DNA from 2 places in the Actinokineospora alba genome. Region 1 is predicted to be linked to the other one. Evidence: riboswitches for the same ligand, from Rfam matches in the RefSeq annotation. Region 1 holds a riboswitch; the other holds the start of a gene.
What was found. Region 1 has a riboswitch for glycine ahead of gcvT (glycine cleavage system aminomethyltransferase GcvT). Riboswitches for the same ligand answer to the same signal wherever they lie in the genome.
Positions count from the first base shown of each region.

Region 1 (7,319 bases):
CCGCCGACCGAGTAGTACGTGCGTTCGGCGAACAGGCCGCCCGCGGCGTCCCAGGCGGCGAAGGTCATGCCGTTGGGGTGCAGCGGCAGCGACTTGCGCCGGTGCATGACGAGATCGTCGTCCTCGGTGAACCTGACCGTGTGCCTGCCGAGCAGCCGCAGCTGCCCCTCCTCGCGGATCTTGGCGACCCGCGGGCCGACGGAGGCCGTATCGATGTCTTCCGGGCGTTCGCCCTCCAGGCCCAGCAGCACGGCCTTGTCGCTGCCGTGGCCGTGGCCGGTCGCGCCGAGGGAGCCGAACAGCTCCACGCGCACGCGGGCCACCCGGTCGAGGTCGCCGCGTTCGGAAAGGCCGTCGACGAACATCAGCGCCGCGCGCATCGGGCCCACCGTGTGCGAACTGGACGGGCCGATACCGATGCTGAACAAGTCGAACACACTGATAGCCACGACGAACCTTCCACTTCCAAAATTCAGCGTACTCGGGCCACACCAGGTCGTGGTGTGGCCCGAGCGCCGCGTTGTTCAGCCCAAGTCGGGGTAAAGCGGGCGTCGCTTGACCAGCAGGTCCACGCGGTCGCGCAGCTCCTGCCGGGTGGTGTCGTCGAAGTCCGGGCCCAGCGCGACGGCGATGATGTCGGAGACCTCGGCGAAGTCCTCGGCGTCGAAGCCGCGGGTGGCCAGCGCCGGGGTGCCGATCCGCAGCCCGGAGGTGATCATCGGCGGCCGCGGGTCGAACGGGACGGCGTTGCGGTTGACCGTGATGCCGACCGAGTGCAGCCGGTCCTCGGCCTGCTGGCCGTCGAGTGCCGAGTTCACCAGGTCGACCAGGACCAGGTGGACGTCGGTGCCGCCGGTGAGGACCTTCACGCCTGCCTCGGCGCAGTCCGACCGGGAGAGCCGGTCGGCCAGGATCTTCGCGCCCTCGAGCACGCGGCGCTGCCGCTCGGCGAACTCCTCCGAGGCGGCGATCTTGAACGCCACGGCCTTGGCCGCGATGACGTGCTCCAGCGGGCCACCCTGCTGGCCGGGGAACACCGCGGAGTTGACCTTCTTGGCCAGTCCCTTGCGGCAGAGGATCACTCCGCCGCGGGGGCCGCCGAGGGTCTTGTGGGTCGTGGTGGTCACCAGGTCGGCGTGCGGCACGGGGCTGGGGTGCAGACCCGCGGCGACGAGACCGGCGAAGTGCGCCATGTCGACCATCAGCAGCGCGCCGACCGAGTCGGCGATGCGGCGGAACTCGGCGAAGTCGAGCTGGCGCGGGTAGGCCGACCAGCCCGCCACGATCAGCTTCGGCTGCGCCTCCACGGCGAGGCGCTCGACCTCGGCCATGTCGACGATCCCGGTCTCCTGGTCGACGTGGTAGGCCACGACGTTGTAGAGCTTGCCCGAGAAATTGATCTTCATGCCGTGCGTCAGGTGACCGCCGTGCGCGAGATCGAGGCCGAGGATCGTGTCGCCGGGGTTGAGCACGGAGACCATCGCCGCGGCGTTGGCCTGCGCGCCCGAGTGCGGCTGCACGTTGGCGTGCTCGGCGCCGAAGAGGGCCTTGACCCGGTCGATCGCGAGCTGCTCGATGACGTCGACGTGCTCGCAGCCGCCGTAGTAGCGGCGGCCGGGGTAGCCCTCGGCGTACTTGTTCGTCAGCACCGAGCCCTGCGCCTCGAGCACGCCCACCGGGGCGAAGTTCTCCGAGGCGATCATCTCCAGGGTCGACTGCTGGCGGTGCAGCTCGGCGTCGACAGCCGCGGCGACGTCGGGGTCGACCTCGGCGAGGGACTGTCCGAAGGTGCTCATCCGGCTCAGTCTTCCTTGGTCAGCGCGTTGTACGCGGCGACGTCGAGCAGGTCGGTGTCGCCCTCGACGGCGACCTTGAAGAGCCAGCCCTCGCCGAACGGGTCGGTGTTGACCACACCGGGGTCGTCCACGACGGCCTCGTTGACCGCCACGACCTCGCCGTTGACGGGGGCGTAGAGGTCGCTGACCGACTTGGTCGACTCGATCTCGCCGCAGGTGTCGCCCGCGACGAGCTTGTCGCCGACCTCGGGGAGTTGGACGAAGACGACGTCGCCGAGCGCCTCAGCTGCGTAAACGGTGATGCCGACGGTTGCGGTGCCCGCGTCGCCGAGGTCGACCCACTCGTGTTCCTCGGTGTAGCCGAGGTTCTCCGGATTGCTCATCTCTGTCTTGTTCTCCTGATCAGGCGGGACGCTGGTAGAAGGGCAGCTCGACGACCTCGACCGGCGTCGACGTGCCACGGATGTCGACGGCCAGGGCCGTGCCGGGCTCGCTGAGAGCGGTCGGCACGTACGCCATGGCGATCGGGTGGCCGAGCGTCGGTGAGAGGGCGCCGCTGGTCACGGTACCTACCGGGTTTCCGTCTCCGTCGAGAACGGGGTACCCGTGTCGGGGGGCGCGACGGCCGGTGCTGGTGAGCCCGACTCGCACGGTTCCCACGATATTGTCCTTGCGGCGCTCGAGGGCCTCGCGGCCGACGAAGTCACCGGGCTTCTCGAACTTCACGACCCGGCCGAGGCCGGCGTCGAACGGGGTGAACTCGGGGCCGAGCTCATTGCCGTACAGCGGCATCCCGGCCTCCAGGCGCAGGGTGTCGCGGCAGGCCAGACCCGCCGGGACCAGCCCGTGGTCCTGGCCGATCTCGGTGATCGCGTTCCAGATGTCCTGGGCGTGCTCGGCCTCGGAGTACAGCTCGAAGCCGTCCTCGCCGGTGTAGCCGGTGCGCGCGAGCAGCACGTCGTGGCCCGCGGCGGTGGCCGGGACGCTCGCGTAGTACGACAGCTTGTCCAGGTCCGAGCCGGTCACCTTGCGCACGATCTCCGCCGAAGTCGGCCCCTGCACCGCGATGAGCGCGCAGGTGGCGGAGCGGTCGTTGACCTCGACGGCGAAGCCGGTGGACCGCTCGCGCAGCGCCTCGGCGACGACAGCGGCGTTGGAGGCGTTGGCCACGACCATGTAGTGGTCGGTGGCGAGCCGGTAGACGACCAGGTCGTCGAGCACGCCGCCGTCGGCGTCGCAGATCATCGTGTACCGCGCGCGGCCCGGCTTGACCTTGGACAGGTACCCGACCAGGGCGTAGTCGAGCGCACGGGCCGCCTCGGGACCGGTCAGCTCGATCTCACCCATGTGGCTGAGGTCGAACAGGCCGGACGCCTCGCGGACCGCCTTGTGCTCGGCCAGTTCACTGCCGTAGCGCAGCGGCATCGCCCAGCCTGCGAAGTCGGTGAACGAGGCGCCGAGGGCCTCGTGCACCGCGTGCAGCGGGGAGGGGTTGCTCATGGAAGTTCGGTCTCCTTTTGCGCGCGGGTGGACAGTGCTCGCCGCAGCGTGGCACGACCGGCGTGCGGATGCGACGCGGCGGAGTGCGCAGGTGATTGTGTCGAAGATGGGTTCGCAGCCGGTTGGGCGGCGTGGACGGTGCGGACGAGGGTCATGGAGCTCCTTGGGTACGACGCGACAGGGCACACCTGTCCCGTTGTGGGAACTCCCCCTCTGTCATGGCACCTGAGAGCTTCACCGCGGAGAGCGGCTTGCACCGTGGGTGAGACGCCGGATGTCGCGTCTGCTTTCCAGAGTGGCCTGGCCTGGAACGGTAGCTTTACCTGAGAGATTCCGGGGAGTTTGCTCCTTCGGTGCCCCACCTGTGCCGACCTGTGGCTGAGGGTGGAGGCTCTCCCGTTCCGACTCATGCGGCCCGGTATTCGGTTATGGCGCGAACCCTAGTCGAGGCGGAACCCGAACGGAAGTTCCAGCCGGTGCGCGGCGAGCAGCGCGGTGTCGGCCAGCAGGTCGCGGGTGGGTCCGTCGGCCACGATCACACCGCCGTCGATCAGCACGCTGCGCGGGCACACCTGCAGCGCGTAGGGCAGGTCGTGGGTGACCATCAGCATCGTGCGGTCCAGTCCGAGCAGGACCTCGGCCAGCTCACGGCGGGCCACCGGCTCCAGGTTCGCCGACGGCTCGTCCAGGACGAGGATCTCCGGCTCGCAGGCGAGGACGGTGGCGAGGGCGACCCGGCGGCGCTGCCCGCCGGACAGGTGCATCGGCGAGCGGTCGGCGTGCTCGGCCATCCCGACCGCGTCGAGGGCCTGCTTGACCCGGGCGTCGAGGTCGGCGCCGCGCAGGCCGAAGTTGGCCGGGCCGAACGCCACGTCGTCGCGCACGGTCGGCATGAACAGCTGGTCGTCGGGGTCCTGGAACACGACGCCGACCCGGCGGCGGATCTCCTTGAGGTTGGCCTTGGCCACCGGCAGGCCCGCGACCTCGATGCGGCCCGCGCCCGCGGTCAGCACGCCGTTGAGGTGCAGGACCAGCGTGGTCTTGCCCGCGCCGTTCGGCCCGAGCACCGCGACCCGCTCCCCCTCCTCGACCCGCAGGTCGACGCCGAAGAGCGCCTGGTGGCCGTCGGGGTAGGCGTAGGCGAGGCTCTCGACGAGCAGCGCGGTCATAACGAGGCTCCCAGGACGGCGGCGGCGATCACGGCGGGGACCAGCCCGAGCAGCCAGGCCCCGCGGCCCACCGGGCGCGGGTCGTCGGGCATCGCGCCCGCCCAGCCGCGCGACACCATCGCGAGGTGCACCCGTTCCCCTCTCTCATAGCTGCGGACGAACAGTGTGCCGATCCCCCGCGCGGTCGCGCCGACCTGCCACAGGAACCGGGGGTCGTGGCCCCGGCAGATCCGGGCGGTGCGCATCCGCCGCGCCTCGGCCGCGATGACCTCCAGGTACCGCAGCATGAGCGTGGCGATGGTGATCACCATCGCGGGCACCCGCAGCCGCTGCAGGCCGACGATCAGGTCACGCGGCGAGGTCGTGGCCGCCAGGGTGAGCGACACCAGGACGCCGAGGGTGCCTTTCGCCAGGATGTTCCAGCCCGCGAGCGCGCCCTGTTCGGACACGGTGACACCCAACAGGTCCACGGTGGGCCCGCCCGCGACGAACGGCAGCGCGAACGCCAGGATGACGAACGGCGTCTCGATCAGCGCCCGCTTCGCCAGCCACCCCGGCGGGATCCGCGCGACGGCCCAAACGCCTGCCAGGACGGCGAAGTAGAGCCCGAAGGCCAGGAACTCGGTGCGCCTGGTCGCCACCACGCACAGCACGAAGACGAGTGCTGTGACGATCTTCACCTGGGCGGGCAGGCGGTGGACCGGGGTGTCGCCGGGACGGTGGAAGGGCTGCACTCAGGTCGTGGATCGCTTGCGCAGCAACCAGAAGAGGCCGCCTGCCAGGCCCAGGGTCAGCAGCACGCCGAGGACGCCCGCCATCCCGGTCGACCGCTCGTCCCCGCCGACCGCGTAGTCGGCCAGGGGGCTCGACGAGAGCTGGTGCTCCCGCGCCCGCTGCGCGATGCAGTCGCCCTTGAGCCGCTCGGCGCCGTCGACCTCGACGACCTCGCAGCCCACCATGGTCGCGTGGTCGAGCCCGTCCGGGTCGGAGTCGGCGAGGTAGGACACGGCGCCCGCGATCACCAGGGCGACCAGCAGGAAGCCGATGAAGAACCCGCGCTTCCTCATGCCGCCACCCCCGCGGCGGTGCGCAGTTCCAGCGGCCGCTCGGTGCCGCGCAGCAGGTAGACCAAGTCGGGCCGGACCGCGGCGACGGCGCCGACGGTGAGCGCGGTGATGACGCCCTCACCGATGCCGATCAGGCAGTGCACCCCGATCACGGTCGCGGCGACCGTGCCCAGCGGGAACGAGGTCTCACCGCCCATCGCGAACTCCACGACGAACCCGACCGACGCCAGCACGGTGTTGAAAACCGCGGCGATGAACGCGACCGCGACGAGCCCGGCCCGGCCGTGCTGGGCGAGCCGCCGCAGCGCCAGCGCAACGAGGAATCCCGCGGCGGTGCCGATGAGGGCCATGTTGGTGATGTTCGCGCCCAGCGCGGTGATGCCACCGTCGGCGAAGACGAGCGCCTGCACGACCAGCACGATCGACACGCAGAGCGCGCCGACCCACGGCCCCACCAGGATCGCCGCGAGCGCGCCGCCGAGCAGGTGGCCGCTGACGCCGGGCAGGACCGGGAAGTTGATCATCTGGGTGGCGAACAGGAACGCCGCGACCAGACCGGCCATGGGCGCGGTGCGGTCGTCGAGCGTCGCGCGCGCCCGAGCGGCCGCGACCGCCAGGCCGAGGACCGCGACACCGATGAACAACATCGATGTCGTCGCGTTCAACAGGCCGTCGCTCATGTGCATGGCGACCGAGGTGGACATTGGTTCCTCCCGTGCTCGGTCCACACGTTAGTTGCCCATAGCGAGCAACCGCCAGTAGTTGGCAATTACGGAGGGAACCAAGTGTCCGCTCTCACCGTCGGAACTTGACGCGAATACAGTGATCGAGCCGGCGTCGGGGTGTAGAAAGGCGCGGGTGTGATCCAGCCCAATCCCAGGAGTACTCCCATGTCGCAACCGCCCCAGCCCGGCGGCTACCCGTTCCCTCCGCAGCCAGGCGGTGACCCGCAGCAGCCTGGCGGGTTCCCCCAGCAGGGCGGGTTCCCCCAGCAGGGCGGATTCCCCCAGCAAGGCGGATTCCCCCAGCAGGGCCAGCCCCACCCGGGCCAGCCGCAGCCGGGTCAGCCGCAGCCGGGTGGATACCCGCAGTCCGGCGAGTTCCAGCAGCAGGGCTACCCGCAGCAGCAGCCCTACGGCCAGCCGGGCGCATACCCGCAGCAGTACGGCCAGCCCTACGGCGCCCCGAAGAAGAACAACAAGCCGTTGATCTTCGGCGCGATCGGCCTCGTGGTCGTCGGCGTCGTCGTGACCCTGATCCTGGTGCTCACCGGTGGCAGCGGTCCCCAGGCCACCACCGAGGCGCTCATCGACGCGTTCATCGACAAGGACGTCGCCGCCGCGAACGCCCTCATGTGCGACGCCAAGGACCATCTCCCGGCTGAGGCCTTCAAGGAGTCGTCGCAGTTCATCCCGACGGACATCAAGATCGTCGATGTCCAGGAGGACGGCGACACCGCGAAGGTGAAGGTCGAGGCCACCGTCGCCGGCGAGAAGGACACCAACACCTTCAAGCTTCGCAAGAAGGACGGCGACTGGTGCGTCGACGACATCTGATCTCCCTCTCGCGAGGGATCTGATTCCCTCCTGGGGCTCAGGTGCGGCGGCGGCCCGAACGCCAGGCTGACGGTTATGACGACCACACGACAGCTGGTGGGTCTCGGCGCCGTCGCCGCCACCTTCCCCTATCTCGCGCTCAAGCTGAACTGGATCTTCGGCGGCACCGTCGGCGTCGTCGGCGCCGACATGGACGAGCTGCTGGTGGCGAACATCGCCACCGTGTTCATG
Region 1 is NZ_SNXU01000001.1:4,414,522-4,421,840, reverse strand. Features, by position in the region: gene C8E96_RS20445 (L-serine ammonia-lyase) at 1-449, opposite strand, end outside; gene glyA (serine hydroxymethyltransferase) at 525-1,796, opposite strand; gene gcvH (glycine cleavage system protein GcvH) at 1,802-2,179, opposite strand; gene gcvT (glycine cleavage system aminomethyltransferase GcvT) at 2,199-3,296, opposite strand; glycine riboswitch at 3,598-3,705, opposite strand; gene C8E96_RS20425 (energy-coupling factor ABC transporter ATP-binding protein) at 3,737-4,465, opposite strand; gene cbiQ (cobalt ECF transporter T component CbiQ) at 4,462-5,199, opposite strand; gene C8E96_RS20415 (PDGLE domain-containing protein) at 5,200-5,532, opposite strand; gene C8E96_RS20410 (energy-coupling factor ABC transporter permease) at 5,529-6,236, opposite strand; gene C8E96_RS20405 (Rv0361 family membrane protein) at 6,423-7,088, shown strand; gene C8E96_RS20400 (hypothetical protein) at 7,164-7,319, shown strand, end outside.

Region 2 (7,319 bases), 310 kb from region 1:
GCTGGGCCATGGTCGCCTCCGGCACCAGGTAGGCCTGCGCGATCTGCCGCGTCGTGAGGCCGCCGACCGCGCGCAGCGTGAGCGCGACAGCCGACGCCGGGGTCAACGACGGGTGCGCGCACAGGAAGTACAGCTGCAGCGTGTCGTCCACCGCCTCGACCGCACCGGGCTCGGGCTCTTCCTCGACGCGCACCTCGCGGATCCGCCGGGAGGTGTCGGCGCGGACGGCGTCGAGGAACTTGCGCCAGGCGACGGTGACCAGCCACCCCTTGGGATCGCGCGGCGGGTCGTCCGGCCACACTCGCAACGCCTCGACCAGCGCGTCTTGCACGGCATCCTCGGCCGCCGCGAAGTCCGCACCGCGGCGGACGAGGATGCCGATCACGCTCGGGGTGAGGGTCCGCAGCAGGACCTCGTCCACCCTGCCCACCGCGGTCACTCGGTGATGGTCGGGGACACGCCGTAGAACGGGCGCAGCTCCAACCACTCATGGATCGGCTTGCCACCGGCACCCGGAGCCGCGGACAGCTCACCCGCCAGCTCGATCGCCCGCTCGTAGGTCTCGACGTCGATCACCATCCACCCGGCGATCAAGTCCTTCGTCTCCGCGAACGGGCCATCGGTCACCGGCGGGCGACCCTCGCCGTCGTAACGGACGAACGTGCCCTCCGGGGCAAGCGCCTGACCGTCGACGTACTCACCGGTGCCCTTGAGCTTGGCGGCGAAGTCATGCATGTACTGCATGTGTGCGGAAACCTCGTCCGGCGTCCACTGGTCCATCGGCACGTTGTTGACCGGTGCGGGCGCGCCACGGTAGTGCTTGAGAAGCAGGTACTTGGCCATGATGTTCTCCTTCGCGGTACAGCCATTGTGGCCGTTTCACTCGGGAGACGGAGCCGCGCCCGGGTTCTCGACATCCCACGCGGACAATTTTCGAAATTTCTCACCCGAGCTGAAACGGGCCCCGCCGAAGGTTATCGGCGGGGCCCGTCAGCAGGCGATCAGCTCTGGTAGGCGTCCAGCGGCGGGCAGGAGCAGACCAGGTTGCGGTCGCCCTTGGCGCCATCGATGCGGCGCACCGGGGGCCAGATCTTGGTGGCGCTGACGCCCGCCGGGTAGACCGCTTCCTCCCGCGTGTACGGGTGGTCCCACTTGCCCGCGATCGACGCGGCCGTGTGCGGGGCGTTGCGCAGCGGGTTGTCCTCCAGCGGCCAGTCCCCCGCCGCGACCCGGTCGACCTCGCCCTTGATGGCGATCATGGCGTCGCAGAAGCGGTCGATCTCGGCCAGGTCCTCGGACTCCGTCGGCTCCACCATCAACGTGCCCGCGACCGGGAACGACATGGTCGGGGCGTGCAGGCCGTAGTCGGCGAGCCGCTTGGCCACGTCGTCGACGGTGATGCCGGTGGCCTTGGTCATCGGGCGCAGGTCGAGGATGCACTCGTGGGCCACGAAGCCGCCCTCACCGGTGTAGAGGACCGGGAAGTGCTCGTCGAGCCGACGCGCGACGTAGTTGGCCGCCGCGACCGCGGTCAGGGTGGCGCGGCGCAGGCCGTCGGCGCCCATCATCCGGACGTAGGCCCACGAGATCGGCAGGATCGACGCGCTGCCCCACGGGGCCGCGCTGATCGGGCCGACGCCGGTGGCCGGGCCCGCCAGCGGCTGCAGCGGGTGGTTCGGCAGGAACGGCGCGAGGTGCGAGCGCACGCCGATCGGGCCGACGCCGGGGCCGCCGCCGCCGTGCGGGATGCAGAAGGTCTTGTGCAGGTTCAGGTGCGACACGTCCGAGCCGAACTTGCCGTACCGCGCGAGACCGATCAGCGCGTTGAGGTTCGCACCGTCCACATAGACCTGACCACCGGCGTCGTGCACCAGGGCGCAGACCTCGCGCACGGTGTCCTCGTAGACCCCGTGGGTGGACGGGTAGGTGATCATGATCGCGGCGAGGTCGTCGGCGTGCTCGGCGACGCTGGCCCGCAGGTGGTCCATGTCGATGTTGCCCGAGTCGTCGCACTTGACGACGGCGACGCGCATGCCCGCCATGACCGCGCTGGCCGCGTTGGTGCCGTGCGCGCTCGACGGGATCAGGCAGACGTCGCGCTCACCGTGGCCCTGGGAGCGGTGGTACGCGCGGATCGCCAGCAGGCCGGCGAACTCGCCCTGGCTGCCCGCGTTGGGCTGGAGGCTGACCGCGTCGTACCCGGTGAGCTGGGCGAGCCAGGTCTCCAGGTCCTTGATCACCTGGAGGATGCCCGCGGCGTCCTCGGCCGGGGCGAACGGGTGCAGGTCGGCGAAGGCGGGCCAGGTGATCGGCTCCATCTCCGCGGTCGCGTTGAGCTTCATCGTGCAGGAGCCCAGCGGGATCATGCTGCGGTCCAGCGCGACGTCCTTGTCCGAAAGCGAGCGCAGGTAGCGCAGCAGCGCGGTCTCGGAGCGGTGGGTGCTGAACACCGGGTGCGTCAGGTACGCCGAGGTCCGCACCAGCTCGGCCGGGATGGCGTCGTCGGTGTCGAGGTCGAGCGCGTCGGCGTCGGCGCTCACGCCGAACGCCTGCCACACCAGGGCGAGCGTGTCGCGGGAGGTGGTCTCGTCGCACGCGACGCCCACGTGGTCGGCGTCGACCAGGCGCAGGTTGACGCCCAGGTCGCGGGCCGCCGAGACGACGTCCGCGGCCTTGCCGGGCACTCGGACCTGCACGGTGTCGAAGAACGAGTCGGTCACGACGTCCACGCCACCGGCGCGCAGGCCCGCGGCCAGCACGGCGGCCATGCGGTGCGCGCGGGTCGCGATGGCCTTGAGGCCGTCGGGGCCGTGGTAGACGGCGTACATCGAGGCGACGACGGCGAGCAGCACCTGCGCGGTGCAGATGTTCGACGTGGCCTTCTCGCGGCGGATGTGCTGCTCACGGGTCTGCAGCGCGAGCCGGTAGGCGAGGTTGCCATCGGCGTCGGTGGACACGCCGACGAGCCGACCCGGCAGCTGGCGCTCCAGTCCGGCGTGGACGGCCATGTAACCGGCGTGCGGTCCGCCGAAGCCCATGGGGACACCAAAGCGCTGGGTGGTGCCGACGACGACGTCGGCGCCGATCTCGCCGGGCGCGCGGAGCACGGTCAGCGAGAGCAGGTCGGCGGTGACCGCGACCTTCGCGCCGCGCTCGTGGGCATCGGCGATCAGGGCCTCGTGGTCACGAACCGCGCCGCTGGCACCCGGGTAGGACAGCAGGACACCGAAGAAGTCGCCCTCGGGGAGACCGTCGGCCAGGTCGGCGACGACGACCTCGATGCCGAGGGGCTCCGCGCGGGTCTCGATGACGGCGATGGTCTGCGGGAAGGTGTCGGCGTCGACGACGAACCGGGCCGACTTCGACCGGCCCGCGCGGCGCACCAGGGTCATCGCCTCAGCGGCCGCGGTGGACTCGTCGAGCATCGACGCGTTCGCCGTGGGCAGGCCGGACAGGTCGGCGACCATGGTCTGGAAGTTGAGGAGGGCTTCGAGCCTGCCCTGGGAGATCTCCGGCTGGTACGGCGTGTACGCGGTGTACCAGGCAGGGCTTTCCAGCACGTTGCGGCGGATCACCGGCGGCGTCACGGTGCCGTAGTAGCCCAGACCGATCATCTGGGTGAGGGTGCGGTTGCGGGAGGCCAGCTCACGCAGTTCGGCGAGCGAGCCGAACTCGGTCGCGGGCGGCGGGAGCTGAAGGCCCATGTCGCTCTCGCGGATCGACTCCGGCACGGCGCGCTGGGCGAGTTCCTCAAGCGACCCGACCCCGATGACGTCGAGGATCTTCGCCAGCTCAGCGGGGCGTGGACCGACGTGCCGGTCGGCGAACAGGGTGCCGTGCTCGAGCGCGGCGAGGGGGATCCGTGTCATGGTGCAGCTCCTCCGGCGATACAAGGGGTCGGGCCTGAGCGGGTTGGTTGCCCGCTTGGCCCTCCCCCTCTGTCCGTGCCCGAGAACCCGAGCGCCTGAGAGCTTCGTCCGAACTGCCGGACTTGCACCTTCGGCGGGGCTTCCCAGGGGTACCTGGGTCGCCCGCTTTCCAGAGGCGTCTCGCCCACGCGGTCCTTGTGCCTGAGAGGTTCCGGGGAGGATTTGCTCCTTCGGCGTCGACACGGCCGGTTGACCGCTCGAGCTCTCCCGCGTGGGATCAGCGACGACACCGTGAAGTCTAGACGGTGGGTATCCAAAGTCGTTTGCCCAGATGCTCAATGCGGGGTCCACTGTCGCAATGGACACCTCATCGGCACTCTCCGCGTTCGACCGGCAACTCAGGCGTGACGTTCCGCCGGGTGATTCGGCCACCAGAGTGGAGCGGACCGCCCGACTCGTCCGGCACGTCAGCGACCAGGCGCACAGCTGGACCGGGGTCGTGTGGACCGACCTGGACGACGACACCGCCGACGCCGCGATCGCCGCCGAGGCCCCGTTCTTCCGCGGCGGATACGAGTGGAAGTACTACACCCATGACCTCCCCGTGGACCTGCCCCACCGGCTGCGGGCGGCGGGCCTGCACCAGGGGGAACTGGAGGCGGTGATGGTCGCCGAGGCAGCCGAGGTCCCCGATTTCGCCCCGCCCGCTGGCGTCGAACTGGTCGACGTGACAGACGAGGAAGGCATCATCGCGGCCACCGACGTGCACGACGTCGTCTTCGGGCAGGACCACCACGTATTGCGTGAGCGGCTCTTGGCCGTCCTGGCCGAGGCCCCGGAGACCCTGGACGTGGTGCTCGCGGTCGCCGGCGACACACCGGTGAGCGCCGCGCGAACCGACTACTACCCGGGCACCGAGTTCGCCGGACTCTGGGGTGGCGGGACGTTGGAGGCGTGGCGCGGCAAGGGCATCTACAAGGCCCTGGTCAGTCACCGCGCCCGCCGAGCCCAGGCCCGGGGAGTGCGTTATCTGCAGGTGGACGCGCTTCCGACCAGCGAGCCGATCCTGAGCCGCATCGGCTTCACCCGCCTGACCTCAACCAGGCCCTTCACTGCGCCGCCTCCCCGGAATTCATAGTGTTGGTCACCGGCCGGGTCATGGTGCGGATGGTGGGTAACCGTGGTCGAGCGCCGTCACGGTCCCCTTAGGTGCGGGTGGGTGGGTAGCCGGGCTGCTGCGGCGGATAGCCAGGCTGCTGTGGCAGGTAGCCGGGTTGCGGTGGGTAGCCAGGTTGCGGGTAGCCGGGCTGCTGGGGGTAGCCGTAGCCCGGCGCCTGCTGGGCGAACGCGGGCGGCTTGTAGCCACGCATTCCCTGGCCGACCGGAGGCAGCATGACGATGACGGTGGCGGCCAGCCACACCAGCAGCACGATCACCAGGAACGCCATCCGGCTCGCACCGCCGAGGCTGACGACCCTGATCACCGCGTACACGTAGTACAGCGACACGACCACACCCAGCCCGGCCAGCGTCCACCGCGCGAAGCCGAGCCGGAAGAACATCGCGATCGCCAGCAGCAACACGGCCGCGCCGATCCCAGCGGTGATCCACAGGAGAGCCTGTCGGGAATCCGCGGACGCGTCTCCGTTGCCGAACGCGATGCCGATGGACGACACCGCGATCTCCGGGTAGTCGAAACCGCCCCGGGACGCGGCCTGGCCGGTCAGGGTCCCGATGACGATGCACAGAGCCGAACACAGCACGAAGAGGCTGGCGGACACGTAGGCCATGACCCGGCTGGGCGGCCCGACCGGACCACCACCCCAGCCCTGCGGCCCCATCGGCGGGCCAGCCGGGAACGGCTGCTGAAACGGTGGGTTGGGATAGCCCATGGTCTGTCGGTTACCTAACCGGCGTTGCGCGCCTTCCGGCGCTGGGTGAGCTCGTCCTGCGACTGGTGCGGCATCTCGATGCCGTCCGCGCGCTCGGCGGGGAACTCGTGAATCGTACCGGTGATCTCTCGGATGGCGCCGCTGACCGCGATGCCGAAGACGCCCTGTCCGCCCTGCAGGAGGTCGACCACCTCTTCGGGGGACGTGCACTCGTAGACGGTGGTCCCGTCGCTGAACAGCGTGATGCGGGCGAGGTCGCGCACGCCATGCCGCCGCAGGTGGTCGACCGCGACGCGGATGTTCTGCAGGGAGACGCCGGTGTCGAGCAGGCGCTTGACGACCTTGAGGACCAGGACGTCCTTGAACGAGTACAGCCGCTGCGAGCCGGAGCCGTGCGCGCCGCGCACCGTGGGAACCACCAGGTCAGTGCGTGCCCAGTAGTCGAGCTGCCGGTACGTGATGCCTGCGATCTGGCACGCGGCAGGACCCCGGTAGCCGACGAGATCGTCGGGCAGTGAGGCATCCGGGAACAGTTCGCCCTGCTCTCCGGTATCAGCCCCGACGGGACCTTCCTCGAACACGCCTGCCTCCCCTCGTCCGACCACCGATGTGGCCGGCGAACGAGACCGCCCGTTCCGCTCTTGGGAACCGCCGGCCATGCGTATCGGCCGGTGCGGGCTGTGGGTCACGGCCGCATCGGCGATTCGCTCATCCCTGACGGTAAGACTGGCGTGGGGACTGGTCAACGCGACGCGCGGGAACGCGACGCGCCGGTTGCTCAGGTGTCGGCGCCGCGGAAATCTTCCGGCGAGACGGAGTCGAGGAACTCTCGGAACTTCTCGACCTCGTCCTCCTGCTCGTCCGGAATGATGAGCCCGGCTTCCTGCAGCACGGAGTCCTCGGCGTGGATCGGGACACCGACCCGCAACGCCAGTGCGACGGAGTCGCTCGGCCGGGCCGAGACCCGGACGTCGCCGTCGAAGACGAGTTCGGCGAAGAACGTGCCCTCGCGCAGATCGGTGATCCGGACCTGTTCCAGCTCCCGGCCCAGCGCCCCGATGACGTCCTTGAGCAAGTCGTGGGTCAACGGCCGCGCGGGCCGCACCCCCTGCTGCTCAAGGGCGATCGCGGTCGCCTCCACGGAGCCGATCCAGATGGGGAGATACCTCTCACCTTCGGTCTCGCGCAGCAACAAGATCGGCTGGTTCGCGGGCAACTCCACCCGCACTCCCACGACGCGCATCTCGCTCATCGGGCTCGCCTCCCTCCGCTCGCTGGGGCGTCCGGCGTCCCGTCATCTGAGGATCGCTTATCGCCTACTTCGACGCTACCCGCCATCCGGCTCGGACGCCTGACTATCTCATCGTGATCAGATCACAATGATTACCTGCACAAGGCCACATTTACCGGCCCGTGATACGTCGCAGACCTGCTTTGACCAGCAATGAGTGCAATCCGACCGACAACGCCCCGAGTTCGCGGGCGATGCTGTCGGCGCGGTCGCGCGCCGCGGGGTCGCGCTGCCGGTACATCGGGGCGACCACCTGCTCCATGAGAC
Region 2 is NZ_SNXU01000001.1:4,721,467-4,728,785, reverse strand. Features, by position in the region: gene C8E96_RS21835 (RNA polymerase sigma factor) at 1-421, opposite strand, end outside; gene C8E96_RS21830 (YciI family protein) at 436-843, opposite strand; gene gcvP (aminomethyl-transferring glycine dehydrogenase) at 1,002-3,869, opposite strand; glycine riboswitch at 4,049-4,149, opposite strand; gene C8E96_RS21820 (GNAT family N-acetyltransferase) at 4,228-5,007, shown strand; gene C8E96_RS33755 (hypothetical protein) at 5,075-5,761, opposite strand; gene C8E96_RS21810 (MerR family transcriptional regulator) at 5,776-6,342, opposite strand; gene C8E96_RS21805 (bifunctional nuclease family protein) at 6,540-7,013, opposite strand; gene ftsR (transcriptional regulator FtsR) at 7,165-7,319, opposite strand, start outside.
Region 2: another riboswitch for glycine. It lies ahead of gcvP (aminomethyl-transferring glycine dehydrogenase); the one in region 1 lies ahead of gcvT (glycine cleavage system aminomethyltransferase GcvT).